DNA from 4 places in the Halobacillus sp. K22 genome. Region 3 is predicted to be linked to each of the others. Evidence: riboswitches for the same ligand, from Rfam matches in the RefSeq annotation. Region 3 holds a riboswitch; each other region holds the start of a gene.

Region 1 (7,506 bases), on a different contig from region 3:
GTTATTCGTGCAGACGCTTCAGCTCTCGCTTTTGCTACCGGACGATATCTTTACAAAATACCAGACCGTATTCTGCGATTAGCTGAGGAACACGATTTTATCATCATGGAAATACCATGGGAGGTGAGGTTCGGAGATATTCTGCAGGATGTTCTTCGTTTAATAAGTGAAGAAAAGCAGACCGGGCAGCAGCGGGCCGAAACCATCCGCCAGGAATTAATTAATTGTGTATTGAACGGCAAAGGATTGCAGGAAATTACTACGATTCTTTATGAAAACACTCACATTCCTGCTGCTATCAGTGATCATAATAAACAAATCAGGGCTAATCAGCAGTTCGACCGTTATTTTCTAGACGTGTTGAACGGAAAAGAAAACGAAGCATTTCAATTGGTATCTCCAGAGCCTTTTAGCGATCATCCATTAGTCCATTACATTGAAAAATATGAGATTGGTCCACATTTTTGCTATCAGCTGACGATCCTTTCGAATTACAAAAAGCAAGGATATCTGTTGTTTAAGCCAGAGGATGACCATGAATTGACATGGGTGGATTTATCGATTTTAGAGCATACACTTACGGCCTGCGCTTTATATTTTGTGAAAGAAAACGCCATTGAAATGACCGAAATCCGGTTGAAGGATAACTTTCTGCTTGAACTTGCCAAAACTGAAGTCGATATCGATAAGTCGCTGCTGGCGAAAGCCCACCTCCTTGGTTATGACTTAGAGAAGCCGTATGCGTGTCTGGTAGGAGATATTCGTTTTAAAAAACAGATTGATGGACCCGTAGGTTCAGAGGAGCATTCAGTCCAATCTTCGTCCATGCACAGCCGGAACTACTATATTCAAAAGGAAGTGACACATGCGGGGGATATGCTGAAGCGGCAGACGATGACCACGTTTGATGAAGGGGAAGTTATTGTTTATATAGAGGCGGATTCCAAGACATACCCGGAGACGGCTAATCAATTTCTGGATCTCGTGGAGCGGCGCCTTCACGAATTACTTGCCGGTATTACGATCTCCTGGGGAATTTCCTGCCATAAAGACGGTCTGTATACCTTCCACCAGAGCTATGAAGAAGCGGCTACCGCTTTAAATATCGGACGTCAAAAACATGAAGACGGAGATCGTACTTTTTTCAGTGATACCCGTATGAACCGCTTGTTAATGGCTCTTTCACACGAAAAGGAAATTGAATATATTGTCCATAATACGTTGGAAAAACTGATTGAATATGATCAACGAAGACAGACGGACTTAATTCATACGTTCATTGTTTATAACAAATACAACAGTAACGTAAGCCAGACAGCACGTGCCTTAAATCTGCACCGCCAGTCATTGCTGCATCGCTTAAGGAATATTGAACACTTAACAGGGCTTTCTTTATTGGATGCAGATGACCTTTTCCTCCTGGAGCTCAGTGTACGTTTATGGATGTTGAAGAAAATTGAAAAATGAGCGCTCCTTCTGCAGAGGAGCCGCTCATTTTATTCGTTATCGATCAGCAACCATTGTTTCTATTTCCTCGTTACTAGAATCAAGTCTAGTTAGTTGGACCTCCCATTTATCTTCTTCTTCACGATACAAAATCAGCTTTACGGCTAACAGTTTGTCACCCTGGATTTCCATTAAAGCTTTTGACAGAGCCTCGGGAGCTTCCATGTCTGCGCCCTCTACTTGGCTCATTTCAAGAACCGTCACCTGCTCTGCTTCAGCCTGAGTGGGGAAGGATTCACGAACTCCACCTTTCACCCACACTTCTACTTGTTTACCTACCCAGCGGTCTTTAGGAGCATCGGAGACCCACATTGCATTAGGATTGCTGTCTGAATCAGAATCCAGGGGAGCCACCACTAGAATTTGGTCCTCTTTCTGTTCCATAACAAATCCGGTAATTTCAGGAGGAGACGGGTTTTCTTGCTCTGGTGGTTCTTTAGGTTGACTATCGGAATTAGAAGTTGGTGCAGCTGCACACCCGGTCAGAATCATAGTTATAATAAACATGCATGCCAAAGCTCTCATAAACTTGCCTGCCTTTCTATTATTTTTTGAATAAATTACCATGACATCTATCAATAACTTTGTTATAGTAAAAAACAACCAAGTGAATCTATGATTATAACTACTAGGGGAGCCTGAATGGGCTGAGAGGAAAGCAAAGAAGCATTCCGACTCTTAACGAACCTGATCTGGTTAACACCAGCGGAGGGAAGTAGTCTACTATTTATTAGACATTACCCTTATAAGTCAGGTCCTTCCCGGGATCTGGCTTTTTGTTTTTCCCCTACGGAAGGGAGGACAGACATGAACAAAACGAGATTACTAACGACAATGGCTGCATTCATTGCGATTGGAACACTTGGTGCCCAGCTGCTCTGGTTTCCAGCAGGAGTTGCAAAGGCTTATCCAGTCCAGCATGCAGTAAATGTGATGGCAGCTGTGACACTTGGTCCATTACCGGCTGTAACCATAGCTTTTATGATCGGTTTATTACGCCTCCTCCTCGGATTAGGTACACTGCTCGCGTTTCCTGGAGGAATGATCGGTGCTTTTCTTGCGGGTATTTTATACAAATGGGTTCAAAATAGAATGGCAGCAGTTGCCGGTGAAGTGCTTGGTACAGGAGTCATTGGAGCCTTATTCGCTGTTCCTTATGCAAATATACTGATGGGCAGCTCGTCTGGAGCTCTGGTATTTCTACCATCCTTCTTGGTCAGCAGCATATCAGGTGCCATGATAGGATGGATCATCGTTTCAAGAGTTAAATTGGAAAAATATATCTTACAACCATAATACACGGAAACTACTAGGGGCGCGAGTGTTCGCTGAGATAAGGAAATAAATTCCTTGGTCCCTTACCACCTGATCTGGATCATGCCAGCGGAGGGAAGTAGTAAGCAGCCTCACCCCCTTCCCCCCCTTAGTAGCTTCCGAATAAATCAGGAGGCATTTTCATGTCATTTACAGAACAGTTAAGACAAGAAAACCACGATATTTTCGAAAGAATTTTTCACCATCCATTTGTTGAAGGAATTGGAAATGGTCGTCTTCCCTCAGAATCTATAGCTCACTATATAAAAGCAGATTACGAGTATTTAAATGCGTTTATGCACATTTATGGAATTGCGATTTCCAAGTCCACTGAACGTGAAGATATTCAATACTTTAACGAACAGGTCAATTTCATCCTTCATAGTGAAGTGCACCCCCATCATAATTTGTGCGAGTATATCGGCATTCGGTATGAAGATCTTCAGGGTTATCCGCTTCCTCCAACCGCTGATCATTATGTGAAACATATGATGTACCATGCTCAAATGGGAGGTCTTGGTGAAATTATTGCCGCACTCCTTCCTTGTCCCTGGACTTATTTAGAAATAGGAAGATATTTGATGGAGGAGTATGAGCCTGACAAAGATCATCCTTTTTATCCCTGGATAAAATTCTATGCCGAAAGCGAGATGCAAATTCTCACGGATCATTTACGAAGCCGGCTGGATCATTTTGCTGAACAGGCTTCAGAAAAAGAACTCAGCCGTATAAGGGATGCGTATCGGAAAAGCTGTCAGCTGGAATGGTCTTTTTGGGAAATGGCTTATACCTGTGAAGGATGGATTGAAGGAAAGGCGGTGGATGTTAAATGAACCACGTTCCATGCGCATTGACTATTGCGGGCACAGATCCAAGCGGAGGAGCAGGTATCCAGGCTGATTTAAAGACATTCCAGGAATTAAAATGCTACGGGATGTCTGTGATCACATCTGCCGTTGCTCAAAACACCACAGGTGTAAAGGACATTCACCACCTCCCTATTGAATTCCTGGAAAAACAACTTCAGTCGATTTCTGAGGATATGCCAGTTCATGCTTTAAAAACAGGAATGGTCGCTCAAAAAGATATGATGAAAGCAATAGCTAATTGGATTCCGGAGACCAACGCTTTATATGTAATGGATCCCGTTATGATTTCTCAAAGTGGTGATTCCTTAAGTGAAGAAGAATCAAGGGAAGTATTACGAAATCATCTGCTTCCTTTGACGACTTTAGTAACCCCCAACATCCCGGAAGCGGAAGAGATAACTGGGAATAGAATTGAAACTGAGGAAGATATGAAAGAGGCGGCTGAAGCTATCGTCAAGAATTTCGGAGCAGGTGCAGCCTTAGTGAAAGGCGGACACAGGGAAGGGTCAGCCATTGATTTTTTATTTGATGGAAATGAGATCCACACCTTCGAGTCAGCTCGCATTAATACAAAAAACACTCACGGGACCGGCTGCACGTACTCCGCAGCGATTACTGCCTACCTGGCACAGGGCCTCTCGTTAGTTGAAGCTGTAAAACAAGCTAAATATTTTGTAACGGAAGCGATTCGGTATTCCTTCGACCTTGGGCATGGAAGCGGGCCGACCAATCATTTTGCTACTCGTGAGGAGGTTTCTAACAAATGGATGTAAATATCATTAAGGAAGTACGGCAAAAGCAGCCGCTGATTCACCATATTACGAACCAGGTGGTCATGAACTTCAGCGCAAACGGTTTACTTGCTTTTGGTGGTTCACCCATCATGGCACATGCCAGAGAAGAGGTTCAGGATGTAACACGTCTGGCTGATGGGGTCCTTCTTAATATAGGAACGTTAACAGAAAACCAGGTAAGCGCTATGATTTTAGCGGGGCAGGCAGCTAATGAGGCAGGTGTCCCTGTGGTAGTGGACCCAGTTGGTGCAGCTGCCACTAAGTACCGCTCGAAAAGCATTCAAACCATTTTACAAAATGTGAACCCTTCTGTAATTAAAGGAAATGCTGGAGAGCTTGCTCATTTAATTGGAGAAGAAGTAGAGACAAAAGGGGTAGAATCGACGGGTACTGGAAACGAAAAATTAATTGCGGAGAGAGTTGCACAAACCTATGAGACCACTGCTGTTGTCACCGGAAAGATTGACGTAGTATCTGATGGGTCGGAAACCCGGACTAATTCAACAGGAGACCCTCTTTTAGCGAAAGTGACGGGTACAGGCTGCCTGCTCGGTTCTATTCTTGCTGCAAGCTTGTCTGCAAGTGGATTTAGTGTAACTAACATCCATACAGCTCTGGAATTTTTCGGAGCGGCAGCTGAACACGCAGCTTCACAGGAAACAGTACAGGGACCAGGAACATTTGCTTCTCATTTTCTCGATGCATTAGCCATGGACCCTGAACAATTGGGGGAGAGATGATCAGTGACTTTATCTAAGCAGTTAAGAAAGTATCTGGTGATGGGAAGTCAGGACACAGACAGGGATCCTGCAGCTGTCCTGGAAGAGGCCATCCAAGCAGGGATAACCGCTTTTCAATATAGAGAAAAGGGAAGAGGATCACTTGAAGGAGATGCTAAGCTTGAGCTTGGCAGAAAACTCAGAAGTCTTTGCCGGGAGAAAGGGATCCTCTTCATAGTCAATGATGACTTAGACATGGTTGAACCGCTAGAGGCAGACGGGATTCATGTAGGCCAGGAAGACATAAGTGTCGAAGTTATAAGGTCGCAATTTCCAGACAAAATCCTTGGGCTGTCGGTTTCAACAGAGCAGGAAGTAGCCCAAAGTTCATTAGATAAGGTCGACTATCTCGGAGCTGGTCCTGTCTTTCAAACGAGCACGAAGGAAGACGCTAAGCCTGTCGTTGGAACCGACTGGATTAAGCAGCTAAAAGAGGCCTACCCTGATTTACCGGTCGTTGGTATCGGAGGGATCAACACGGAAAATGCTTTTTCGGTCATAGAAGCAGGAGCGTCCGGGGTAGCGGTTGTTTCAGCCATAACACGTGCCGAATCAATAGCTGAAGCCGTGAAACGGTTATAACGAAACTATGATTGCGGTGTCTTTTATGGATTCTGAGCAACGTGATTAACAACGCACACTTATTCCACAATCGGGCCGGATTGTGGAAGACTTAGTTTCGAGATAAGTTGGGGCCGTCACGATATGAGGAGCGGGTTGGTGGGGAAATAACTCGTCTTGTTCCATCACCCAGACACTCGAGTCATAAGCCGCTCATCAACGGATGGGAAAACCGCCATCCTTTTGATGAGCGGCTTATGCTGGTCGTGTCTATCGGGGTGATTCCACATTTGAACATTTTCCTATGGGGGGACGGTGAGCTTCCTCGCTCGTTTCACTCCCTGCGGGATCTCATCTAGTCCCTTCTCCCGTTCTTACACTCATGATCGATGGAGTCCTAAGACAATGCCTAAACGATATGGGGTGCTATCCAGCTCCAGCACCTAGCGTCTAGTGAGACTTCCCTCGCTTCTGTACGATAAGGCAACATCGAATCGCTGCGCTCTTCGTGTTTTCTTTATCTCCGTCAGCTCAGTCCAGTCCATACGCCGCTGCCCAAGGTGCTTCCGCTTTTAACCGGGGAGTCTTGCCTTTTCCCCATCAACCCAGCCACGGGAGAATAACGGACCCTGCTAGAAGAGAGAAGGATCTCCTTCTTAACTGATCTTAAATGCTTTTATGACAAGCTATTCCATATCTTTTTAGCGTGAAAACCCTCATGTTCCTGTTTATCAAGAAGATAACTTAAGTGGTTTCGAGTTTCTGATTTGGACAGGTCCGGAGGGGACGCTGAAGACTCCTGTGGGATGAACATGATCGGTAAGATCTCGCAGGGCTGTGAAGCCCGAGGAAGCTTACCACAGAAGAGGTTCGACTAAGAACGCCACGTCGTGTGGCAACGTCGAACGACCCTGCGTCGTGCAGGGTCGGAAAGCGAAACCGTCCCCCGCAGGACCTACTTCTCACAAAAGGCTCGAAACTGAGTCTTACAAAATCGGAGGCTTAACTTTATATAGTCAACACGGGGATTTAACAGTGCCTTTTGATAAAGGCACTGTATGTTTAGTTTGGTGTTTCCACCGTACGATTACTTGCTTCTTTGAGAACGGTTTAGTTAAAAGGATGAAGGGTAAAAGGGAAGGAAGGTTTAAACAAAGGAAATTACAGGATAAAAATTTATCTATCCAATACATCAATAGAGGAAGTGAGCAAAAAATGAGTCAACAAGCTTGGTCTGTGGATCAAATCCCTTCATTAAAAGATAAAGTAGTCATTGTCACTGGCGGTAACGGCGGCCTTGGATTTGAAGCGGTCAAAGTGTTTGCTGAAAAAGGTGCAACCGTTATTCTGGCTTCAAGATCTTTAGAACGCGGCGAAGAGGCATATGAGGCCATCAGGAAAGACAATCCGAATGCAATTATTGATGTGATGCCTTTAGATCTTCAGGATTTAGATTCGGTAAAGGAATTCGCACGTATTTTTAAAGCTAAATACTTTCGACTGGATATCCTGTTGAATAACGCAGGAGTAATGACGACCCCTTACGGGAAAACGAAAGACGGTTTTGAACAGCAGCTCGGCATTAATCATCTTGGCCATTTTGCTTTGACTGCCCTTCTTTTTGAACGCTTAAAAGAAACGGAGCAATCCCGAGTGGTCAACATTAGCAGTAATGCCCATAAA
Region 2 (7,506 bases), on a different contig from region 3:
AATTGCTAAAGAAGTAGATTTGAAGACTTTTTAAAAATGTTTCACTAGAAAGAATGTTGTGAATTTAAAAATAGTAGCAATAATTTCAAAATTCGAGAGGTATATAACATGAAAGCATGCTACAATAAACAAAATGAATGTTCATTCAGTTTGGAGGATTCCGAATGAAAACTTTAAAAGATACTATATACCAAATAACACTGCCCACACCTTATGCGGTTGGAGATGTGCATGTCTATTTACTAAAAGGAGAGCGTCTCACTCTGGTAGATGCAGGCGTAAAAACCGATGATGCTTGGAAAGAATTGAAATTTAAGTTAAACGAGCTTGGTTACTGCCCTAGGGATATAGAGCAAGTTATATTAACTCATCACCACCCAGACCATATGGGTTTAATTGAACATTTTCCTAACCTAAGCACAGTTGCTGCTCACCCAAAGTTGAGACCCTGGCTTGAAAGAGAAGAGGCTTTCTTTTTGAGGTATGAAGAATTTTTTCACCAGATGTATAAAGAATCAGGGGTACCGAATCAATATTTTGGCTTACTAAAATCCCTTCGTAAACCGCTAAAATGGAGTGCAAAAGGCACATTAACGCTTGAACTGATTGAAGGTGACAGGCTTCCAGGTCATGAGGAATGGGTAACAATAGAAACACCAGGCCACGCACAGAGTCACATTTCTTTTTATCGTGAGACTGATGGAACCTTGATTGGCGGTGATCATTTACTTGCTCATATCTCCTCAAATCCTTTATTAGAGCCTTCATATGCCAAGGATAGGCCTCGTCCCCGCCCTCTTTTGCAATACCGGGCTTCCATGGAAAAATTATTGGATAAAAAAATCCATATGGTTTATCCGGGTCACGGAGAGACGTTCCAAAACACATATGATTTAGTTATTCAGCGTCTTAAAAAGCAAGAGGAGCGAGCGCATAAAGTCTTAAATATGTTTGAAGAAGAGAGATTATGTGCATATGATGTATGCAGGCGGCTGTTCCCAAAACACGTAGAAAGTCAGTTTGGTTTGACGATGTCTGAAACCATAGGTCAATTGGATTACTTAGAACATATAAATTCTTTAAATGTTGAATTTATAGAGGAACAAAAATATTATGTAAACAGGTGATAGTTATATGAATGAATTGGTCAAAGGAAAAAAAGTCTTGATAACGGGAGCTTCTAGTGGAATTGGTAAATATTTAGCTATTCATGTGGCTCATGAAGGAGGCACTCCTATTTTAGTTGCTCGGTCTGCGGATCGCCTTGCGATTATTAAAGAAAAAATAGAAGCTGCTTTTTCCGTTCCTTGTTACTGGTACAAAGCGGATCTATCAAACGATGCCGAATGGAAAGATGTCATTGATCAAATATGCTATGATCATGGATCGATTGATGGCTTGATTAATAATGCAGGGATGGCTGTGTTCGATCTGGTTTCAGAAGCAAAGTGGCAGGATATCGATCGAATGCTATCCATCAATGTAAAATCGTTATTCCGAACGACTCACCAATTGCTCCCTCATTTCTTGCAGCAAGGGAGAGGACACATTGTGAATATCGCTTCACAGGCAGGAAAGATAGCTACTCCGAAATCCTCTGTTTATGCTGCTACTAAACATGCTGTAATAGGTTTTACGAATGGTCTTCGTATGGAAGTGGAAAATCAGGGGGTTTACGTGACTTCTGTGAACCTTGGTCCAGTACGTACGAACTTCTTTAATCAAGCAGATCCTACAGGAGCCTATGAAAAAGCGGTAGATCGATTTATGCTGGATCCAAATAAAGTAGCGGCTGAGGTGGTCGGCCATTTATTTACTCAGCAAAGGGAAATCAATCTTCCGGCATGGATGAATTCGGGAAGTAAAGTGTACTCTCTTGCCCCTGTTTTTTTGGAAAAAGCGATGGAACGTCAATTTAATAAGAAATAAAGAGTCTGAGTTTTTAAAGGGTGGCGATACTTTCTCGGCGCCCTGAATTTGTTGATAGTGTGATTAAGGTAATTCAGTGAGAACTATTCTATAAGGGACCATATCCTGTTTATAACGGAAAGAGATATTTAAAAAAAGACTAGACACTTTTTAGGACTGAAGGTTTTCTCTTCCATTACCAGGTGGCCGGGGGAACGCGGCTTGGAAGAATAAGCAAGAGAATTGCCATAAGAGGAGCAATTTCTTATGATAGAATTAGGAGGGATAAATGATGAAATTACGTATCACTGATGAGGCTAAAAAAAAGCTTGAAGATTTGAAAGATCCCAGTCGTCCTATTATCCGGCTGTATTATGATACGGAGGGATGTGGTTGTGGAGTGAACGGGCTTCCCACCATTCGGTTTACCGACAAAATTTTGAATACAGATAACTTGGTAGTAAATGCTGAGTATAAAGTTATCATTGATCATCAACAAGCCACTTTCTTTAAGCCGGATATGAAGCTGGATTTCATTAAAAGCAGCTTCCGTCTTTCAAGTCCTGACGGGGTTCTAAATCCAATTATCTCTCCAAAAGATGTGAAAGAAGGCGAAGCCGTATGAGTAAGAAAGGACAAAAAGAAGGATCGCTAAGTGAGCAGTTAAATGAAGATGTATTGACTCGTCTCCGCTCCAAAAAGTCTGAGCTGAAACAGCATGAAGCAGAACGTCATGAGCAAGAGAGGCAGCGCCGCCTCGAGGAAAGAAAAAAACAAGAAGCAAATAAAAGCTTCGAAGAGCTTTTGAATGAAAGTGAACTAGACTGGAAAACGTTTAAAAAATAGGCTTCCATATATCGAATGGAAGCCTGTTTTTTTAAATTCTTATATTTGGATCTATCAAAGTCTCTATACTAAAACAATACATAAGAAGCGACAAAGTAAATGAGGGTCATCAAAAGAGAAGGCGCCACATAACGCCAGTGACTGGTCATATTAGCCGGTCGTAAAAGCAGGAAGATCATAATCAAAGTCATAACGACCCCAAGACTTGCAATGAAAATATGAGAAGCTTGCACAGAGGAGAGGATAGCTCCTTCTCTATATAACAAGTCGGTCAAAGCTAACAGTTGGATATTAAATAAGTTGCTTCCCAGTATAGAACCAATTGCCATATTATAATTGGCCAATCTGAAGGCAGCGTACACAGCTACTAGCTCAGGCAGGGAAGTAGATGCTGCTATTAAAAAACTCCCGACAAAGCTTGCATCAAGTCCTGAGGCTTCAGCCATCCGGTCACCTGAAATCGATAAGGCACTACCAGAAATGAAAACAATGACTGACGCAATAATAAAGCCGATAACTGCTGCTCGCAGCGAGTAATCTTTAGTCAGTCCTTCCACTTCTTGATCGGACTCTCCTCCAGATATAAATTTCATACTGAAGATATAAAGCATTACGATAACGATCATCTCAATACCCACTCCAAAAATCTCGATGGAACCGGGCATCCAAAGTGAAAAAATAATTATAAGAAGGAAAAATAACCCGATAGAAGCCGACGGAATATTTTCCTTATTATTCACTTTTTGAAATAATCGTTGTCTTCTATAGATGATATCCATACTCGCAAGGATGAGAAGATTAAATACATTACTCCCCAGCATATTTCCCACCGCTATATCTGGATTGTCAATATAGACAGCTGTTAAACTTGTTGTTAATTCTGGGAGTGAAGTAGCTCCAGCAATTAAAAATGTACCTACAGCAGCTCCGCTTAAGGAAGATTTCTTGCTAATGACGTCTCCGAATTGGTTGAGGTATACAGCACTAACCACCACGATAGCTGCAGCAAGGATGAATATAAAGTAAATCATAGCGTTCTCCTTTCCGCCAGAACATAAAAAAGACCCTGGCACAAAAAATAAATTGTACCAAGGTCTTGCGTACTAAGCAGAACTTAGCCCAATGAACCAGGTATTAAAAATACCGTATTGACGGTTCACCAGCCGATATCCGGTCGCTACTCCCCTTGTTACTATTAATATAGCTTGAGCAGAACAAAGAGTCAAAGATTAAGTGTTTTCACAATGAAAAATTAATAAATCATAATTCTTCCAATGATTCTCTTTACTCATCACATCTTTAGAAGCATATTTTTTCTATGTGAAACCTGTATAATATTGGAATTTATAAAGAGCGATGTTATACTGAATTTAAATAAATATTAAATAAGCTCTACTAGGGGTGCCTTCGGGCTGAGACAATTACATTTGAACCCTAGAACCTGATCTGGACGATACCAGCGTAGGAAAGTAGAGGGTATAGCATATGTACTTACAAATTATTGCTATAGAACCGCTTCCCTATGGGGGAGCGGTTTTTTTATGCAGGAGCTGGTAAATTTTCTTTTTAAGTTAAGTTCCGAGTCTGAAAAATTAACTTTGTGCCCCTGCCACGTGAGGGGGCACGGCAAGCGAATTCATTTATGTTCACCGTAAACTAATATCTCAATAATAAGTGTTAAACCATTCGGCCCTATATCGTCACTAACCCAAAATAAAAATCGACAATAATGAACAGAGACTAAGGAAAAGGAAGTGTGATGGTGTGACTCGTGAACTTCATATACTTTCCAATGGAAAAAAAGAGTTAGCAGAATTCTTCCACATGGCCCAGTTGATCCAATCAGCTGCCACGGTCATTCACCTTCGTGAAAAGCATCGTTCAGAAAAAGAAATAGAGGAGTGGCTCTCCACTCTTATCCAACATGGAATACCATTGACAAAAATTATTGTGAATTCTTATTACCAGGCAGCGGGGAGGTGGGGAGCAGGAGGAGTACAGCTGCCCGGAGACGCACCCTCTCCGGGAACGGTGAAAAGCCTCTATCCTGACCTTAGAGTCGGCTGTTCGATACATGGGTTGGAAGAGGGGATCCAAAAAGAGCAGGAAGGTGCTGATTATCTTCTCTTTGGTAATATCTATCAGACACAGAGCAAGGAAGGGCTTGGGGGGAAGGGTGTGAAATCGTTAGAAGTATTAACAGAAGCGATTTCGATACCAGTGATAGCAATTGGAGGAATTCAACTGTCGAATTTGAGAAAAGTGCTTCAAACCAATGTATCAGGAGTAGCAGTTATGTCTTCCATTTGTGAAGCGCACGACCCAGAGCTAACAGCCTCAAGGTTTCAAGCAAGCATTCAAAGGAGTGGATATTATGCCTAAGAAATACGATACGGTTATTCTTGGTGGAGGGATCATAGGCTGTTCCACAGCTTTCTATCTATCGAAGAAAGGGCAGCGGGTTTTGGTCCTGGAAAAAGGCAGCATAGGAAACCAAGCTTCCAGTGCAGCTGCAGGAATGCTAGGAGTCCAAGCGGAAATGGATGAGGACAGCCCTATGTTCGAACTAGCGCGCACCAGTCGAGGGATGTTTTCGGAGTTATCAGTAGAATTAAAAGATATAACTGGAATCGACATTGGGCTTTTACAAAAGGGAATGATGAAATTGGCTTTTACAGAAGCACAGTTGGATCGTTATCAGGAAATTGCGGCGAATCAAATGAAAAAAGGAGAAAAAGCATTATGTAAAAATAAAGAGGAATTACTCGAATTGGAACCATGCCTAACTGATTCGGTAGTTGGAGGTATGTTGTTTCCTGAAGAAGGGCACGTGTCCGCTCCTGATCTTACTCAAGCCTTTGCACGTGCAGCAGCTGTAAACGGAGTGACTTTTCGTGAATCTACGGATGTGTACAAATTAATGCGCAAACAAAATCAAGTGATAGGGGCAGCTACAGACGGGGGAGCTTTTTATGCAGATGCCGTTATAGTGGCTGCAGGTGCATGGAGTCAGCGTTTCTTATCTGAGGAAGGACAGGCACTGTATCCTGTAAAGGGAGAAGCACTAGCCGTTAAAACTAAGAGACCACTACTAAATAAAACCATTTTTACGGATGACTGCTATCTTGTCCCTAAAAAAGGCGGGGAAATTATTATTGGAGCGACGACTACTCCTTATACATTTGACAAGCGGGTAACCATAGAGGGAATAGAAGGCTTGATCCAAAAAGCCAAACGACTCCTGCCTTTATTAGGGGGAGCAGAAATTGAGCGCATGTGGGCTGGAACAAGACCTATGACTAGAGACGAACTGCCGGTTCTGGGAAAGCATCCAGAGTGGGAAGGCTTATACTTTAGTACAGGGCATTATCGTAACGGAATATTATTAAGTCCAGTTACTGGGAAACTGTTAGCAGATCTTATTACAGGAGAATCGAATCTTATTACGGATATTTCAGCTTTTTCTCCTGCTCGTTTTCAAAACCATAGGGAGGTGGCTTCGGTATGAAACTAGTTATTAATGGTGATGAAATGAGGGTACCGGATGACGTGAAGAACGTGGAGCAGTTATTATTGCATTTCAAATTAAATAATAAGGCTGCGATTGTCGAGCGAAATCAAGCTATTGTGGAAAAATCGTTATACGCTGAGGAAGCTATAATGAATGAAGACCGAATTGAAATTGTTCATTTTGTAGGAGGAGGATGAGGAAATGTTAACCATAGCTAATCGTAATTTTAATTCAAGGTTGTTGCTGGGTACCGGAAAATATCCTGATTATACCACTCAAAAGCAAGCAGTAGAAATTTCAGAAGCCGAAATCTTAACCTTTTCCGTTCGCCGGATGAATATCTTTGAAGCAGATCAGCCCAATTTCTTAGAAATGATTGATACGGATCAGTACACGCTCCTTCCCAACACGGCAGGAGCAAAAACGGCAGAGGAAGCAGTAAGAACCGCCAAACTTGCTAAAGCATCTGGATTATGCGATATGATAAAGGTAGAAGTTATTGGCGATGAGCGTACTTTGCTTCCTGATCCAATTGAAACGTTGAGAGCTTCTGAGATACTATTGGAAGAAGGCTTTATTGTGTTACCTTATACTTCGGATGATGTTATGCTCGCAAGAAGGCTCCAAGACTTAGGTGTTCATGCAGTGATGCCAGGGGCTTCGCCTATTGGTTCTGGCCAAGGAATTCTCAACCCGTTAAACTTACAATTAATTATAGAGCAGTCAGTAGTTCCGGTTATTGTGGATGCGGGTATAGGTTCACCTGCAGATGCAGCACAGGCGATGGAAATTGGAGCTGACGGTGTTTTACTCAATACGGCTGTGTCTCAAGCGGAGGACCCTGTAAAAATGGCCCTGGCGATGAAGCTCTCTATCGAGGGAGGCCGATTAGGTTATGAATCTGGGAGAATACCTAAGAAAACTTACGCGACAGCAAGCAGTCCTATGGAAGGAATGAGCATTGGTTGAAGGAAAGATATTCTAGACAAGTCTTATTTTCACCTATAGGTGAAAATGGACAGCGTAAACTAAGTGAAAAGCATGTGCTCTTGATTGGAGCAGGAGCTTTAGGGACAAGTAATGCTGAAATGCTAGTTCGTGCAGGTATTGGAAAAATAACGGTAGTCGATCGCGATTATGTCGAATGGAGCAATCTGCAGCGTCAACAGTTGTTCACAGAGAAGGATGCGGCTGAGCGTATTCCAAAAGCAGTAGCTGCAGCTGAGCGATTGAAGGAAGTA
Region 3 (7,506 bases):
TCACTAAGAGGAATCGTTCTTTCTATAACTTGGGATCGTAAATGTTTCCCGTCATAGAGTTACAAACCAAACTGGGGGATTAAGCTCAAGTACTTCGCTAATGCAAAGGGTAAATCTGAGGGATGGTTTAACTATTATGATCAAGTATGTATATTAAGACGGATATAAAAAGGATGAGCAAAGTGAGTTTGATTATAAATCCTTTGAAAACTTTTTTACCCTCTAAATAGGCTTTAACAGCTTGAATAAAGATAAATAGGGGAGTGAAAAATGCAAATCCATCATAAGAAAGTGATAAATCCGTAGAGCTCTTGAGCAAATAATAGAAAACCCCCAGGTTAAGGACTGTCCACTCGAAAGTATAAATAAAATTGCTAATCTGTTGACGCATAAATAATCAGTCCTCAAAATTTGTAAAATTTGGATAGTAACAGGTTAGCATAGAATTAGTTCATTGAGAACAGGATTAAATAAAGTACGGAATTGCGTCCCGATATTTATTAGTATTTATTATAAACTCCCGGGGATTAGAGCAGGGACTAAAACAAAAAGTATTATCTTGACAAAACCACTACTTAGCAATACTATATACTAGTAATAAGTAATACTTAATACTGGAGTTGCAGAATACTCATGATTCAGACCAGATGGAGGCGTAAATGGAAAATTTCAGAGAAATGATGAAAGGGGTTCTTGAGGGGTGTGTGCTTGAGATCATCAGCCGTGGCGAAACGTACGGCTATGAAATCACTCAACAGCTGCGGGAACTTGGTTTCACTGATGTAGTTGAAGGCACCGTTTATACAATTACCATGCGGCTTGAGAAAAATAATCTGGTGGACATCGAGAAAAAGCCATCCACTATGGGGCCACCAAGAAAATTTTATACCCTCAACGCAGCTGGGAATGAGCGCCTTGAAACTTTTTGGAGAAAATGGGAATTCGTATCAAGCAAAATTAACGAACTCAAAACCAAAAATTTATAAAAGGAGAAACGAATATGAGTATTTTTGAAAAAATTATCGGAAGTCTGGATGACAAACGAGAATGGAGAGCGATGGAGGCGCGTGCGAAGGCACTTCCAAGCGAGTATTACAACGCTTATAAAGCGATCCAAAAGTACATGTGGACTGCGGGTGGCCCCACAGACTGGAAGGCTACCAGCCGTATCTTTGGCGGAATTCTCGACCTTTTCGAGCAAGGTGCTGCGGAGGGGAGGAAAGTCACTGACCTCACGGGTGAAGACGTAGCGGAGTTCTGCGACGAATTAATGAAGGACGAGAAAACGTGGAAGGACAAATATCACAAAAAGCTGAACGATACGGTTGGTCGTGGATAACGGCTTAAACCTGGAGGGTTTTGACTCACACTAAATTGACTCCTTTTAAATATCGCTCAAGTTTTATACGTATTGTTATTGTACTGTTTGGTTCTTTTAAGCTGTAATACTAGCTAGCATGTATTTTTGAGCTTGCAGGCTGCCATACTGAACTTTTATTACGAGAATATAGAATAAGTAAACTAATAACAAAAGGCCGCTACTGGAAGTAGCGGCCGAGCATTCATAGTTTATTCAGCTTCAGTTTCCATATTCTCAAGAGCGTCTGGATAGACAACTTCATCAATTGTTTCGCCAGAACTTTCATCTTCTATGTTTATGGTAACGGAGTACTCGTCTTCATTTTTCCCCTCGAAAACCTGATACATCATCCCTGACATACCCAACGACATAGTGGCAAACACATCCATACTATTTTCGTAAGTCTCCCGGTCAACGATCATAGTGAACTCTGTAAAGTTATTGTTGTGAGTGATATCTTTAATCGAAGCAAAGTTTTCATCATTTTTCGTTTCCGTTATGGATTCTTCCATACCGGCCTTCACTTCTTCAAGCAAGTCCTGGTGAGCGGATTTTGACATTTTATAAGTGACAGAACCGTTATCATTTTTCGTAACCTTTTTAACGCCCTGTTCTTTTGCTTCTTCGGTGATTACGTCCATGCTTTCACCCTCAACCATAGATGACGGAAGGGTTACTTCAACATTCATTAGGCCTTCATCTACTTCTACACTTTCTCCTGTTTCCGATTCTTCCGAAGTTTCATTTTCTTCGCTTCCAGAAGCCTCACTTTTAGAGTTGGCTTCTTCATTTGTCTTACCTTCACTATTAGAGGAGCAAGCTACAAGAAGACCTAGTAAAAGTACAAAAACCAAGTATTTAGTCTTTTTCATATTATCATCCTTCTTTTGGTATATTCTTGATTATTGTATCAGAGAGTTCTTCTGTTTAGTAAGTATTTATTCTCATATAAGTGATCCGCTTCACGTCTAATAATAGTAAATGATAAATAATATACAGAGGGAACTTACCCACAGCTTTAATTTTCGGAACTAGTTTCTCTCGTAATTGTGATAAGGATTGGTTACAGTTAGATGAACAGATATATTTAGGTCAGATAGATTTAATAAAATATCTATTGCTAACATTAAAGGAGGAGTGTTTTTTGACTTCCACTATCAAATTGCCACTCACAAATGAGGAAAAATCAAAACTTAAAAAATCAAAAATTAAAATAAGCGAGATTCATACTATTGATACGGAGCAAATAGCTAATACGTTAAACTTTCCATTTTCCAAGGCAAAAGTATTAAAAGGTTTGGCTGAATTCCAAACTGTCCCTTCCATTGGTTATAAATTAGCTGAGAAGCTGGTTTTTAAGTTGAGTATTCTTTCATTATCTGAAATTAAGGACAAGAATGCTGCTGAACTTTTTGACCAATTAGAAAAACAGTTAGGTGTATGGACGGATAGTTGTGTTGAAGATCAAATTCGTTGTGTGATTAACTATGCAAACAATCCTGAGAGCAGCAAGCAGTGGTTTGATTTTACAAAAGAAAGAAAGGAATATCGAGAACTATATGGTTTCCCTGAAGATAGACCTGTAAAGGCCTGGTATGAATAAACGTTGATTCATTATTAAATCAATGGGAGTTTTTTGATAGGAATCTACTCAGGTTATTTGTTGATAACATTTTCAAGTAATACCTTGATATCACAGGGACCTTAGGGGTGAATTTACAGGAGTGAAGGGAGAGATTGCAGGTATAAAGTTTGACGTGAAACCTTTTACAAAGATGGACATTGAAAATGGTGTTGATTTATATATTAAGGTGTTTAATTCTGAACCTTGGAATGAAGAATAATCGTACGATATAGCCAAGGAAAGAATTAGTGATTTAAATAGCACACCTAAGTTTTTAGGTTTAACGCTTTACCAGGGAAGTGAACTGATAGGAATAATAAAATAAGTGGCCAAACCTAAATTACATCAAGCGATATGGGGGAGAACAATATGAAAGAATTGAACCAGCTCATCACTAACATGATCAATGAAATGAACTTTTCAGGAGTTGTATATGTGAAACAGGGTGGGCATATATTATCAGATTTATCCTTTGGTTATGCAGACCGAGGAGAAGAGCGGCTGAATACAAGCAACACTCGTTTTGGCATAGCCTCTGGCTGCAAGTTATTTACGGCTATCGGAATTAGTCAATTAGTAGAAGAAGGATTATTAGATTTCAATACTCGTCTAGCTGAATGTCTGAGTGTACACTTGCCTAATTTTGATAAAGAAATTACGATTCACCATTTGTTAACTCATACTTCCGGTATCCCTGATTACTTTGATGAAGAGGTCATGCAGAATTATGAAGACTTGTGGAAGAGCTACCCGGTTTACCAAATTAATTCTCTTAAAGATTTTCTGCCTTTATTTCAGGAAGATCCAATGAAATTCTCACCTGGAGAAAGGTTTCATTATAACAATGCCGGATATATTCTTTTGGGGCTGATCATTGAGGAACAAACGGGAAGGTGTTTTACAGAATATATAGAATCAGAAGTCTTTAGTAAGTGTAACATGGAAGAGTCGGGGTACTTTTCATTAGATCAGCTTCCTGGAAATACAGCGGCAGGATATATTGACAACCACAAGGAGAATACGTGGAGAACGAATATTTATTCTATTCCTAAAAAGGGAGGTTCTGATGGGGGTGCTTTTGTTACAGCTCCTGACATGATGAAGTTGTGGGAAGCATTATTTGACTATAGGCTTATAAATGAAGGGACTACCCGAAAATTACTTTATCCTCATGTACTGGTGAACGGAGAAGTCCATTATGGTTATGGAATCTGGGTGAATCAAAAGAATGACCATGCACACAAATACCACGTCATGGGCTATGATCCTGGAGTAAGCTTCAGAGCCTCTATCTATCCAGATTCGAATTTAAAAATCGTCATCCCTTCCAATATAGAAACGGAGCCATTCGAAATCACGAAAGCCATTGAAGACTTTTTATTAAAATAAAGTGTTTTTGGAAGACGAGAAGTTTATGGAGATCAGCTTTTTCATTTTAATAATCACGTAAAATGTTTATTAGTATCATCTGGTCATGTAAAATGATGTGAAATACTTCTGAAAGGCTGGGGACTTATAAATGGATGCTGTGACTGTGAAAGAGCTTAAGTCTAGTGAAGAAATACTGCAAGGATTCCCTGTTATGAGCCAATTGCGCCCCCATTTAGATGAAAATACATATCTGGAATTAGTATTAGAGGCTAGAGAAGTAGATAGGTATCGAATGCTTGCATTAATGCAAGGTGGTAAGGTAGTAGCGATAACTGGTTTTAAACCGATGACTACGCTTTATTATGGGAGGTTTGTTTGGGTTTGTGACTTAGTCACAGATCAAAGCTATCGATCGAAAGGATATGGGGAAAAGCTGCTTACTTACGTACATACGTGGGCAGAAGAAAATGGGTTTGAGAGTGTGGCTTTGTCCTCAGGATTACAGCGCACAGATGCCCATCGCTTTTATATGGATAAGCTGGAGTATGACAAAGTTAGTTATGTTTTTAAAAAATCACTAACATAATAGAAGAAGTAATCTTAAAGGGGAAGCTGCCACTTTTTCTAAGTTCCATGAGGAATACAACTCACGTTTAATTTAGCTTTGAGAAAACTTGTTCTTTTATTACGCCTATGTTCTAATGTTAGTAACGACTTTATAACATACTTTTACTAGGGGAGCCATAGAGTTTGGCTGAGAAAAGCAGAAGCTTTGACCCTTATTACCTGATCTGGATCATACCAGCGGAGGGAAGTGAAGCGGACCGATGAATTTTGTTCTATTGATACTTATGACGCCCGCTCCTTCTCTGAAGGGGCGGGCTTTTTATTTTGGAAAGAAGATTGTGGTTTCAACAAATAAACCTTAAGGAGGAGAAATAATGTTTACCGATCGTCTTTATAGAAGTGCACAGCCAATCTGGGAGTCTTACCTGCATCATCCTTTTGTGAAAGGAATCGGGGATGGCAGTCTCGAGCTGGATAAATTCAAATTCTTTATGCGCCAGGATTATTTGTATTTGATCGACTACTGCCGGGTGTTTGCCTTAGGGGCTGTAAAAGCGAAACGCCTGGACACCATGACCATGTTTTCTGAATTGCTTCATTCCACGTTATCTGAAGAAATGGAGCTTCACCGTAACTATGCAGAAAAGATTGGAATCAGCCGGGAGGAGCTTGAAAATACAGAACCTGCAGCTACACTTCTCGCTTATACGAGCTATATGCTAAGTAAAGCCAACCAGGGCTCAGAAGCAGAAGTAACCGCCTGTGTCCTTGCCTGTACGTGGAGTTATCATGTGATCGGTACGGAATTAAATAAGCTTGAGCGGAATGAAAAGCATGAGTTTTACGGGGACTGGATTGATATGTACGCTTCTGAAGAGTTTGCTGAACTGGCTGCCTCTTTAAAAGAGCTGATGAACGAACTTGCAGACGATCTTCCTGAAAGGGAAAAAGCCCACCTTGAAGAAATATTTATTCATACAAGCAAACTGGAGTATTTGTTCTGGGACATGGCCTACAATGAGACGATGTGGGTGGATGGGGAAAGTTTTCTTAATAGTTGAACGATGTGATATTTAATAAAGGGGGCGATCCTATTAGGATTGCCTCCTTTTTATTTGGGTGAGTTATGAGGACGTAATAACAGCCATACTTGATTATTCTTCCTTCACATCACAATCATATAAGTAAGCTACTAATTTATTAAAATCTTTATCAGAGGAACATTCAATTTGCAAATCAATAAAGGTCATCACCACTTCTTCATCATCAAACGGGAAATGGCTGTTATCTACGTTGCTAAGGATGTCCCGGTTAGAAAGTCCCTTACCTCGTAATACCTCAACGGCTTGCTGCATGGAAGATACTTCTGCCATTTAAAATGCCTCCTTGGAAAATTTAGTTCCTTACCTGTTATTTTCCCGTTTAAGTCCGTTAGATAACTAGGATGGTTGAGAAAAATTGGAAGGACGACAAGGATCGAAAATGTTAGATCCTTGTATTTATTAATACTATAAAGGATGGATATTATCCTGCTTTCATCGTTATTATCATGAATTACTTACTCCATTATTGGAATTTTGCAAATAATATGGTAGTGTTTAAAGTCATAATTTCAAGGAGGTACACTTAATGATAGATTATAATAACCGTCAATTTGTATCCGTAGAGAATACGGAAAGTGGTGAAGTTTCTTCTAAAACACATTTTCGCTACTATCAAGAAGGGAACATTCTCCATGCCGATTACTCCGGTGGAGAGGTAGCTAAAGGGAAGTTAATAGGAATAGTAAATGATGATGATACGTTGGAATTCAGATATAATCATGTGAACACATCCAATGAAATCCGGGGAGGCAAGTGCGCATCGGTTCCACACTTTAACTCTGAAGGGAAGATAGAATTGCACGAAGAGTGGCAGTGGCTTGATCATGATCAAACAAAAGGAAAATCGATCATCAGCGAAGTTTGATAGGGTTATTACATAGAGCGGCTTTTTTAAAAAAAGTATGGTTTGAAATAATCCTCGCTTACGATTTGTTGATCGCTAATTTTTCATTAAATAATGCCTTAAAACAGTGGTTATAAGATAAACCTGCTGTTTTAAGGCTTTCGAAGTCTTGTAATATTTACAGGTCAGTCATCAACAATAAGGTTCTTCTCGAATCGATTGATATCTTTGTCCCCACCGATAACAATTAAAATGTCGCCTTCCACAATTTCTTCAGTGGCCATTGGAGAAACATTAATTTCTTTCCCTCTCTTGATCGCCACGACATTGCAGCCATATTAGGCGCGAATATCTAGATCGATGAGAGTCTGTCCACTCAACTTCCGCCCTGCGATTACCTCAACGACACTGTGATCATCGGAAAGCTCAATATAATCAAGGATGTTATTAGAAATAATATTGTGGGCGATCCTTTTCCCCATATCTCTTTCCGGGTGGACGATATGATCGGCCCCGATTTTATTTAAAATCTTTTCATGATAATCATTTTGAGCTTTTACCGTAATTTTTTTGATGCCCATTTCTTCCAGGATTAATGTAGTCAGCATGCTTGCTTGAATATTATCACCAATCGCAA
Region 4 (7,506 bases), on a different contig from region 3:
TTAAGAACAAAACTTCAGGAAATGGGCTTTTCAGAAACTGAAGCTGAAGAATATGAAGAAGATATGGATGAAGGTAAAGTTCTTCTTATCCTGACCGATCAGGAGAAATCTTCAGGTATTTTAGACTAAATAAAAGTAAAAAGCTCACTGATGCTGTCAGTGAGCTTTTTTTAATAGGTAGTAAACCAGGTCCATTTTTGCAAATGATAGGTAATGTAGCGAACAAGAGTTAGATTCCCTTGATATTCCTCATAATCCGCTGTGTAATTCCCGCTCTCATTACTCCAAATCCGTTCAAAATACTGATCTACTTCTTGAAAAATATCCTCGTCTGAATTTCCTTTAATAACTACATCCGCTTCCAGATTCAAATTCGCCAGGTTACGCCGGGTGTAATTCGCAGAACCGCCGATGATTACACTATCGCTGCCTTTATTAATATACAGCATTTTTGTATGGTACTGTTCAATATTTACATCATACCACCGTAAGTTAATGTTGTTATTTCCAAGCCGCTCCATTTCCGCTGCTACCGGTAAATTAGGAAGCCCTGGCTTCTCGTGGCCAAAGGATTTTTTGTTCGGGTCCATGACAATATTAACCGTCGCGCCACGGTCTGCCGCCCTGTCCAGAAGGTCGATGATATTTCGGTCCGACAAGTAATATATGCCGAGCCATACTTCATCGCCATCTCCCGCTTTTTTCAATTCTTTTTGTATCGAGCGATAGATTTTTCCTTCCGTTACAAACTGTGCGCTCAAATTACCCTCCTGCTTCTCCCAGGAGCGGTTTTCATACTCAGGGAAATCGGCTTCTCCAGAATAATTAACTACTGCTTCCTCTGCCTCTAAGATATCTTTAATAATTGGCCCTTCCATTTTGAACGCTGCGTTTTCGTGGTAGCCGCTGGCATCATGAGGATTAGCTGTTGAAACCATGGCGGCATCCTCCGTAACAAGCAGCTTTCTATGGTTGGCTTTAATATTTAACAATTTTAAATAGGACCGGAGGGTAACATCGGGAGCCTCTATAGCCAGAGGATTACCGATCCAGCCTTCACCGTCTGTACCTGTCCAGGAAAAAAACAAACGCCAGATGCTGGAGTAGACAGGATTGGAATCTCGCAGCTGATTCAGGTTGGTTAACACAACATCGACTCCCGCATCCTCCAAACGGCGGATGGTCTCAGACTCATAGGACCCATAAATCGTGTTAATCTGATCGGTAATAAACACAACTTTAAGATCAGGAACTTCTTCTTTCTGCCGAACAATCGCATTTACCAGATTTTCTGAGATCGCAGGAAAGTCGTTCTTTCCATTCGTATAACCATTAAATAAAAACATATCTGCGACAATAAAGTCATCAGCTTCAGCGATCGTGTTGTTTAACTCTTGAAAGATTTGCCGATCGTACACCGTTTCCCCTGATTCATTTTCGTAAGTCAGATCATAAAAGAATTCGATATCATCCATGGAATGGACATCTCCCTGATAAGAAACTCCCTCAGGAAGTGCCTTCCAGGATGTATGATAACCGATCGTAATTGAAAGAATAGTTATAAATGCCAATATAATCCAAAAGACCTTGCTTTTATGTAATTTCTTTAGTTTTTTCACATTTTACCCCCCCTTTTTTAAACACTTTACAGTTTAGCCCTAATCCTTTTGGCTCAAACCTGGTAAATAATAGGTTAATACACCTAAAAAACCCTGACTAGAGAGAGGGACTCTAGTCAGGGTTTCATTATCTGATAATTAACTTTGGACGCTTAACAAATAGTAAACTGACCACCAGGGCGCTCAGGATAAATGCAGGCAGCATATAACCACCGTTATAGAGCAGGGAATATAACCAAACCGGCTGCCCTTCTGGTGCAAACTTCCCGTAAAATATGATACCGGCAATAAAGTGGCCAATAAATCTAAGGGAGCTGCCAATGAGACAGCCGAGAGCTATCCACATGACTAACGACTTTTTATGATTCTCTTTTATCGAATGCCATAGCGGTTTGGCTACCACTCCAGCAAGGCCGATGACGGCAAAAGCCAATATATAGTCGATAATGGTTTGAACGGGGGTAATGATTATGGCTCCAGTCAGGATTTGATAGAAGCCCAGTAACAATCCGGTTAACACTCCGCCTCTCACACCCCAGCGGAAGGCCATAATAAAGACCGGCACCATAGCGAATGATATTGATCCGCCCTGAGCCCACAGCTTAAAGGATAAAAACGGAATTATATCGAGCAAGATGGCAAGTGCTGAGAAAATCGCCACCTCTACCATAAATAGTACTCTTCTGTTTTGCATTGTATCCTCTCCTTTTAAAGACACAAAAAAAGCAATGCCAAAAGGGAAGCTTCCTGATGGAGGATTCCCGACTGCATTGCACCATCAAAAAAGCCGCCATCCCTGCGTCAGTATTAACTGACAGGTTCTAAGGGTCTGAACATCGTTCACTCTCAGCCGGAAGGCTCCCCTTGAAGGCTTTATACCGTTACTTTTCTTGATATATTCCATATTATAGTAGATTTACTTTTAAGTTTCAACTAATCTGTCTTAGCGCCCCTGAAAGTCGGAGAGTTATCCCATTGTCTTTGCATACATTTCAAAGAATTCAAGACTTCTCTCTATAATTAGATCCTGGTCGTGATCAAGCGTAGCCACATGGTAGCTATTTTCTAAATGAACAATTTCTTTGTGCTCTGAAAAAACGGAATCAAAGATCATCTCTGAGTTATGAGGTGGAACCACATGGTCTTCATCCGAAACAAATATTAAAATCGGACAATGCACACCTGAAAGACCTTCTTCAACCCGGGTCATTAAGGTAAGCAGCTGATTTACTGAACTTACAGGCGTTCTCTCATAAGCCAGTTCTTCCACTTCCGGATTTTTAATATCGGAACCAATGGCATCTATAAAACGCTCTTCCATGGCGACTGTTCCTTCCATTGCCGGGATTTTTATAGCCGCATTAATAGGAATGACGCCTTTAATATCTGGAAATTTTTCAGCGATATGAAGAGCTAATGTACCCCCCATGGATAAACCGACCACAAAAATCATGTCGCAGCGTTCTTTCAGCCAATGATAGCCATCTTCTACGGACTCGATCCAGTCCTCATAGGTCGTGGTTTCCATATCTTCAGGTGTAGTTCCGTGGCCTTTTAATCGCGGACCGAAAACGGTATATCCTTCCCTAGCATAAGCTTCCGCCAGCGGCCTCATGCTTTGAGTGGTTCCAGTAAATCCATGAGAAATGAGGATACCTACTTCATTACCTTCGAAGCGGATTTCCTCTGCTCCTTTTAATATAATTGGTTGTTCTGCCATGACCGATCTCCCCTTTCATTTCCTTCTGTACTGTTACCCATATTTTGGATTACGAAACTAGGAGGATCGTATTTGACTCAGAATCAGCTTTTCAAGCCATGACCAGGGAAGAATCCTTTTCAAGGCAATATTTAACCGGACACCGGGGCCAATCGGATACCGAAGTCTGGATAGGCTGTCCTTATCAGCCAGCTTAGTCATTAACCGGGACACATCGCCAGGGTCACTCCGTTTCCCCTGCTGCATAGCTTTCCAAAGATCTTTCATATAATCGGCGTATGGTGATTCAGGGTTGTGGGTCTCCTCAGGAAGCTCCATTCCAGATGACCAAATATTCGTTTGGTAGGATCCAGGCTCAATGAGAGCCACATCGACTCCAAATGGTTTCATTTCGAGCCGCAGACTCTCGGAAAACCCTTCAAGTGCATGTTTGGATGCAACATAGGCGGATAATCCCGGAAAGCCGATTAAACCACTCACACTACTGACATTCATGATCTTTCCGCTTTTCTGGCGTCTCATAATTGGCAGGACGGCTTGTGTTACGCGAATTACACCAAATACGTTTGTTTCAAATTGACGTCGGTACGCTTCGATAGGAACTTGTTCAACAAATCCACCCAAAGCATAACCGGCGTTGTTGACTAATATATCAATGCGTTCAGCCTGCTGCACTCGATTCTCGAATTCAAATAATGAGAAAGAATCGGTCACATCAAGCGGCCAAATTTCAATTCGGCGAGTGATTTCTTCGTCTATATCTCCTGAAAAAAATGCCTTGGCTTTATCCATATTTCTCATTGTGGCTATCACGTGAAATCCTTTTTCAGCGCACTTTACGGCGGTTTGAAAACCAAAGCCGCTAGAAGCACCCGTAATTAATACCGTTTTTTTCATTCAATCGCCTCCTAATCAGCGTCTGTTTAAAATTCGATAAAACGATCATTTTCCCCTTTTTTTAATGGCCATGTTAAAGTTTATTGCTGATTTTCATAAGACCCTTATTGCGCAATCGGGCCGTATAGTTGAAGACTCAGTTTCGAGATATTTTGTAGAGAAAGGGGCTCCAGGGAACGACTCGCTTTCCGCGGGCATGTGGTGAGCTTCCTCAGGCTTCGCCTTCCGGGATCTCACCGATCATGTTCATCCCGCAGGAGTCTTCGCCGTTCCCTTCCGCCCCTTTGCGATCATTGAGAGCTCAAAATTCTCTGCATAAACACCATCCCATGAACCAGGATCATCTATAATCCACCTTGATTTTTTACGTATAGAAATCCTGTTATAGAAGCATTTGAGGCAGATAAAGCTTGGCTCCTGTCTTCTATAGCAGGGTCCGTTCATTAGATATCGTTGGTGTGGCGGAGGAAACGACGAGACTCCCGCGGGAGAAGGAGCGAGGCGAGACCCCACAAGGAGTGGTAACGACTGAGGAGGCTTGCCAGTCCCCCCGCAGGAAAGCGAGTTGTTTCCGTAGCCGCCCCCTCCTTTTTCTGGCAATGGACCCGAGTTATCTCGAAACTGAGTCTTAAAGAAACGGGAGCTTTACTTTAATATCGGCACGGATGTTTTACGGAGTCTTTTTATAAAGGAATCCTGGGGGTTGGGAACGAATTAGTGTTAGAATAGGATAGGTTTGACTCAGATCGAAACGTATCACAGAAAGGAAGTTTCCTATAATGTCAGAAAACAATACTACGCTTCGCCAGCTCACACCATCATACGACCCATGGGAAGCCTATATGGATGTAAAAGAGCACGGAAAAATGACACTTTCTAATATAGAATTTACCACTACAACATTGTGCAATATGAGATGTGAACACTGCGCGGTCGGGTACACACTCCAAGATAAAGATCCAGATGCACTGCGCATCGACATGATACTTAAACGTCTGAATGAAATTCCTCACTTACGAACGCTTAGCATTACAGGCGGGGAGCCTATGATGTCCAAAAAATCAGTAGACCAATATGTACTGCCGCTGTTAAAGTATGCACACAGCCGCGGTGTCAGGACCCAGATCAATTCAAATTTAACCTTGCCTTATAAAAGGTACCTCCCGATCATTCCATACCTGGATGTGCTGCACATTTCCCATAATTGGGGCACCATCGAAGAATTTATACATACCGGTTTTGCCCGTATGGAAAGAAAGCCTTCAGAAGATAATCGTAAAATGTATTTCGACCGGATGGTTGAAAACTCCCAGCGCCTTTCCGATGAAGGCGTGATGGTATCCGCCGAAACCATGCTTAACCGGCGTACCTTCCCTTACCTGGAAGCCATTCACGACCACGTGAACGAGATGAAATGTGCCAGGCATGAGGTGCATCCAATGTACCCTGTAGATTTTGCGAGCAGCCTTGAAACTTTAAGCCTTGACGATATGCGCAAAGGAATCAATCGACTGCTGGACCACAGGAACGAAAACATGTGGATGTTATTCGGAACACTTCCTTATTATCCTTGCAGTTCCTCTCAGGAAGACCTTGATATGCTAAAACGCTTATACCGGGAGAAAAATGTAACTGTCCGTAATGATCCAGACGGCCGTTCCAGGTTAAACGTCAATATATTCAGCGGAGATATCATCGTCACAGACTTTGCAGATGAAGCTGGTCTTGGGAACATACAGCACACTTCCCTTCCGGAAGCGTTTGAAAACTGGCTGGAGTCGAGCACAGCAAAAAGTTTAAACTGTCATTGCCCGGCTGTTGAATGTCTCGGACCCAATGCCTTGGTTAAAAACACATATTACCAGGATGTGGATTTCCAAAAACGCGAATCCAAACTCACTTTATGAAATAAGTAAAGCTTAGAGCCATTCCTCTAAGCTTTTTTATTTGGCTCTTTTAAAGTTCCGCGATGATTTTAAGGTTAAGCTCCCATTACTTGAAGACTTGATTTCTACATAGTTAGGTCCGTTACGTAATATGGATAAGGGTTGGTGGGGAAATAACTCGCTTTCCTATGGCCCTACACGACGTAGGGTCGATCGACGTTGCCACAGGACGTGACGACCTTAGTCGATCCTCCTTTTACCATGAGCTTCCTCGCTCGTTTCACTCTCTGCGGGATCTCACCTAGTCCCTTCTCCCATGGGAGTCTCGCCATTTCCCCATCAACCCAACATGGTTATGAAGAACGGCCCCTTCTTTAGAAGTGTAGCTGTTGGTTAAATCAAGCTGTACCAGGGTTTTTCGATGAAATCTATGGAGAAACAGAAGCTTATAGCATTTTGTACATGCTGTCTATACAAGAGGTATCCCCCATGATTTCGAGTATCTTATTTCAGCAAGGTCCGGAGGGGGACGATGAAGACTCCTGTGGGATAAACATGATCGGTGAGACCCCGGAGAGCGTAGCTCGAGGAGGCTCAGCACATGCCCACGGAAAGCGAATCGTCCCCCGCAGGACCTTCACTGTAACCCGATATCTCGAAACTGAGTCTTACACAATCCGGCCCTATTGCGTAATATGAATCTTATGAAAAATCCTCAAGGTCTGGGACTAAGCTGCTTATTCAGAAGCTATATTCCTTGACTTCAAGATAATTCATCACGATATACTGGATCATAGAAAAGAAGTTTTTAATATAAAGGGGAAATTGATAAAGTTATGACCATTACGATACGAGAAGCCAACCAAGAAGAGCTCGGCTCGATTCGGGAGCAACGAGTTCAAGCCTATGAAGACCACGTTCATGCCTTACCTGACGAGCATTGGCAGGCCCTCAAACAAGCGATTTCCTCAGAGGCTGACCAGCAGCCCGGCGTTGATCTGCTAGTTGCCGAACTCAATGGAATTCTTGCGGGAAGCGTTGCACTTTTTCCTGCTAATACGGACGCATATGAAGGGTATGTAGATGAACTGGACTATCCAGAAATAAGAGTGCTTGCCGTGTCGCCTGAAATTCGCGGCAAAGGAGTGGCGTCTGCTTTAATAGATGCCTGTATCGAAAGAGCCAAAGCTAAGGGTTACCGTTCGATCGGACTTCATACCGGTGATTTTATGTCTGGAGCTATTTCTCTATATGAACGGTATGGATTCGAGCGCGTGCCACAGCATGATTTTGAACCCGCGGATGACGGGATTATTGTAAAAGCCTTTTATCGAACTATTTAATGGTAGAAATCCGTCTGATCAGAAAAAAGTAATTAACTACA

Evidence for each region. A riboswitch is a leader RNA that binds a small molecule or an ion and turns the genes downstream of it on or off. The one in region 3 is predicted to bind thiamine pyrophosphate.
Region 1: linked by a shared signal. The riboswitch ahead of thiW (energy coupling factor transporter S component ThiW) and the one ahead of tenA (thiaminase II) in region 3 are both predicted to bind thiamine pyrophosphate.
Region 2: linked by a shared signal. The riboswitch ahead of ACTWPM_RS00240 (thiamine phosphate synthase) and the one ahead of tenA (thiaminase II) in region 3 are both predicted to bind thiamine pyrophosphate.
Region 4: linked by a shared signal. The riboswitch ahead of thiT (energy-coupled thiamine transporter ThiT) and the one ahead of tenA (thiaminase II) in region 3 are both predicted to bind thiamine pyrophosphate.

What each region holds. Positions count from the first base shown of each region.
Region 1 covers NZ_JBQQCN010000017.1:55,531-63,036, forward strand. Annotated here, with positions in the region: gene ACTWPM_RS13105 (PucR family transcriptional regulator) at 1-1,467, shown strand, start outside; gene ACTWPM_RS13110 (DUF3221 domain-containing protein) at 1,504-2,031, opposite strand; TPP riboswitch at 2,127-2,237, shown strand; gene thiW (energy coupling factor transporter S component ThiW) at 2,314-2,802, shown strand; TPP riboswitch at 2,808-2,915, shown strand; gene tenA (thiaminase II) at 2,964-3,653, shown strand; gene thiD (bifunctional hydroxymethylpyrimidine kinase/phosphomethylpyrimidine kinase) at 3,650-4,462, shown strand; gene thiM (hydroxyethylthiazole kinase) at 4,453-5,223, shown strand; gene thiE (thiamine phosphate synthase) at 5,227-5,844, shown strand; gene ACTWPM_RS13140 (oxidoreductase) at 7,039-7,506, shown strand, end outside.
Region 2 covers NZ_JBQQCN010000001.1:46,184-53,689, reverse strand. Annotated here, with positions in the region: gene ACTWPM_RS00265 (MBL fold metallo-hydrolase) at 165-1,127, shown strand; gene ACTWPM_RS00260 (SDR family NAD(P)-dependent oxidoreductase) at 1,135-1,929, shown strand; gene ACTWPM_RS00255 (iron-sulfur cluster biosynthesis family protein) at 2,198-2,533, shown strand; gene ACTWPM_RS00250 (YqkE family protein) at 2,530-2,754, shown strand; gene ACTWPM_RS00245 (sodium:calcium antiporter) at 2,823-3,785, opposite strand; TPP riboswitch at 4,142-4,239, shown strand; gene ACTWPM_RS00240 (thiamine phosphate synthase) at 4,519-5,136, shown strand; gene thiO (glycine oxidase ThiO) at 5,129-6,262, shown strand; gene thiS (sulfur carrier protein ThiS) at 6,259-6,462, shown strand; gene ACTWPM_RS00225 (thiazole synthase) at 6,467-7,234, shown strand; gene ACTWPM_RS00220 (thiazole biosynthesis adenylyltransferase ThiF) at 7,231-7,506, shown strand, end outside.
Region 3 covers NZ_JBQQCN010000002.1:149,369-156,874, reverse strand. Annotated here, with positions in the region: gene ACTWPM_RS02460 (PadR family transcriptional regulator) at 660-986, shown strand; gene ACTWPM_RS02455 (DUF1048 domain-containing protein) at 1,001-1,339, shown strand; gene ACTWPM_RS02450 (hypothetical protein) at 1,570-2,232, opposite strand; gene ACTWPM_RS02445 (helix-hairpin-helix domain-containing protein) at 2,505-2,963, shown strand; gene ACTWPM_RS02440 (serine hydrolase domain-containing protein) at 3,354-4,373, shown strand; gene ACTWPM_RS02435 (GNAT family N-acetyltransferase) at 4,504-4,941, shown strand; TPP riboswitch at 5,080-5,185, shown strand; gene tenA (thiaminase II) at 5,297-5,983, shown strand; gene ACTWPM_RS02425 (hypothetical protein) at 6,077-6,295, opposite strand; gene ACTWPM_RS02420 (n-acetylglutamate synthase) at 6,552-6,890, shown strand; partial or broken gene ACTWPM_RS02415 (potassium channel family protein) at 7,055-7,506, opposite strand, start outside.
Region 4 covers NZ_JBQQCN010000003.1:100,006-107,511, reverse strand. Annotated here, with positions in the region: gene ACTWPM_RS03590 (general stress protein) at 1-129, shown strand, start outside; gene ACTWPM_RS03585 (phospholipase D family protein) at 171-1,619, opposite strand; gene thiT (energy-coupled thiamine transporter ThiT) at 1,747-2,313, opposite strand; TPP riboswitch at 2,396-2,494, opposite strand; gene ACTWPM_RS03575 (alpha/beta hydrolase) at 2,587-3,339, opposite strand; gene ACTWPM_RS03570 (SDR family oxidoreductase) at 3,397-4,236, opposite strand; gene yfkAB (radical SAM/CxCxxxxC motif protein YfkAB) at 5,016-6,143, shown strand; gene ACTWPM_RS03560 (GNAT family N-acetyltransferase) at 6,959-7,465, shown strand.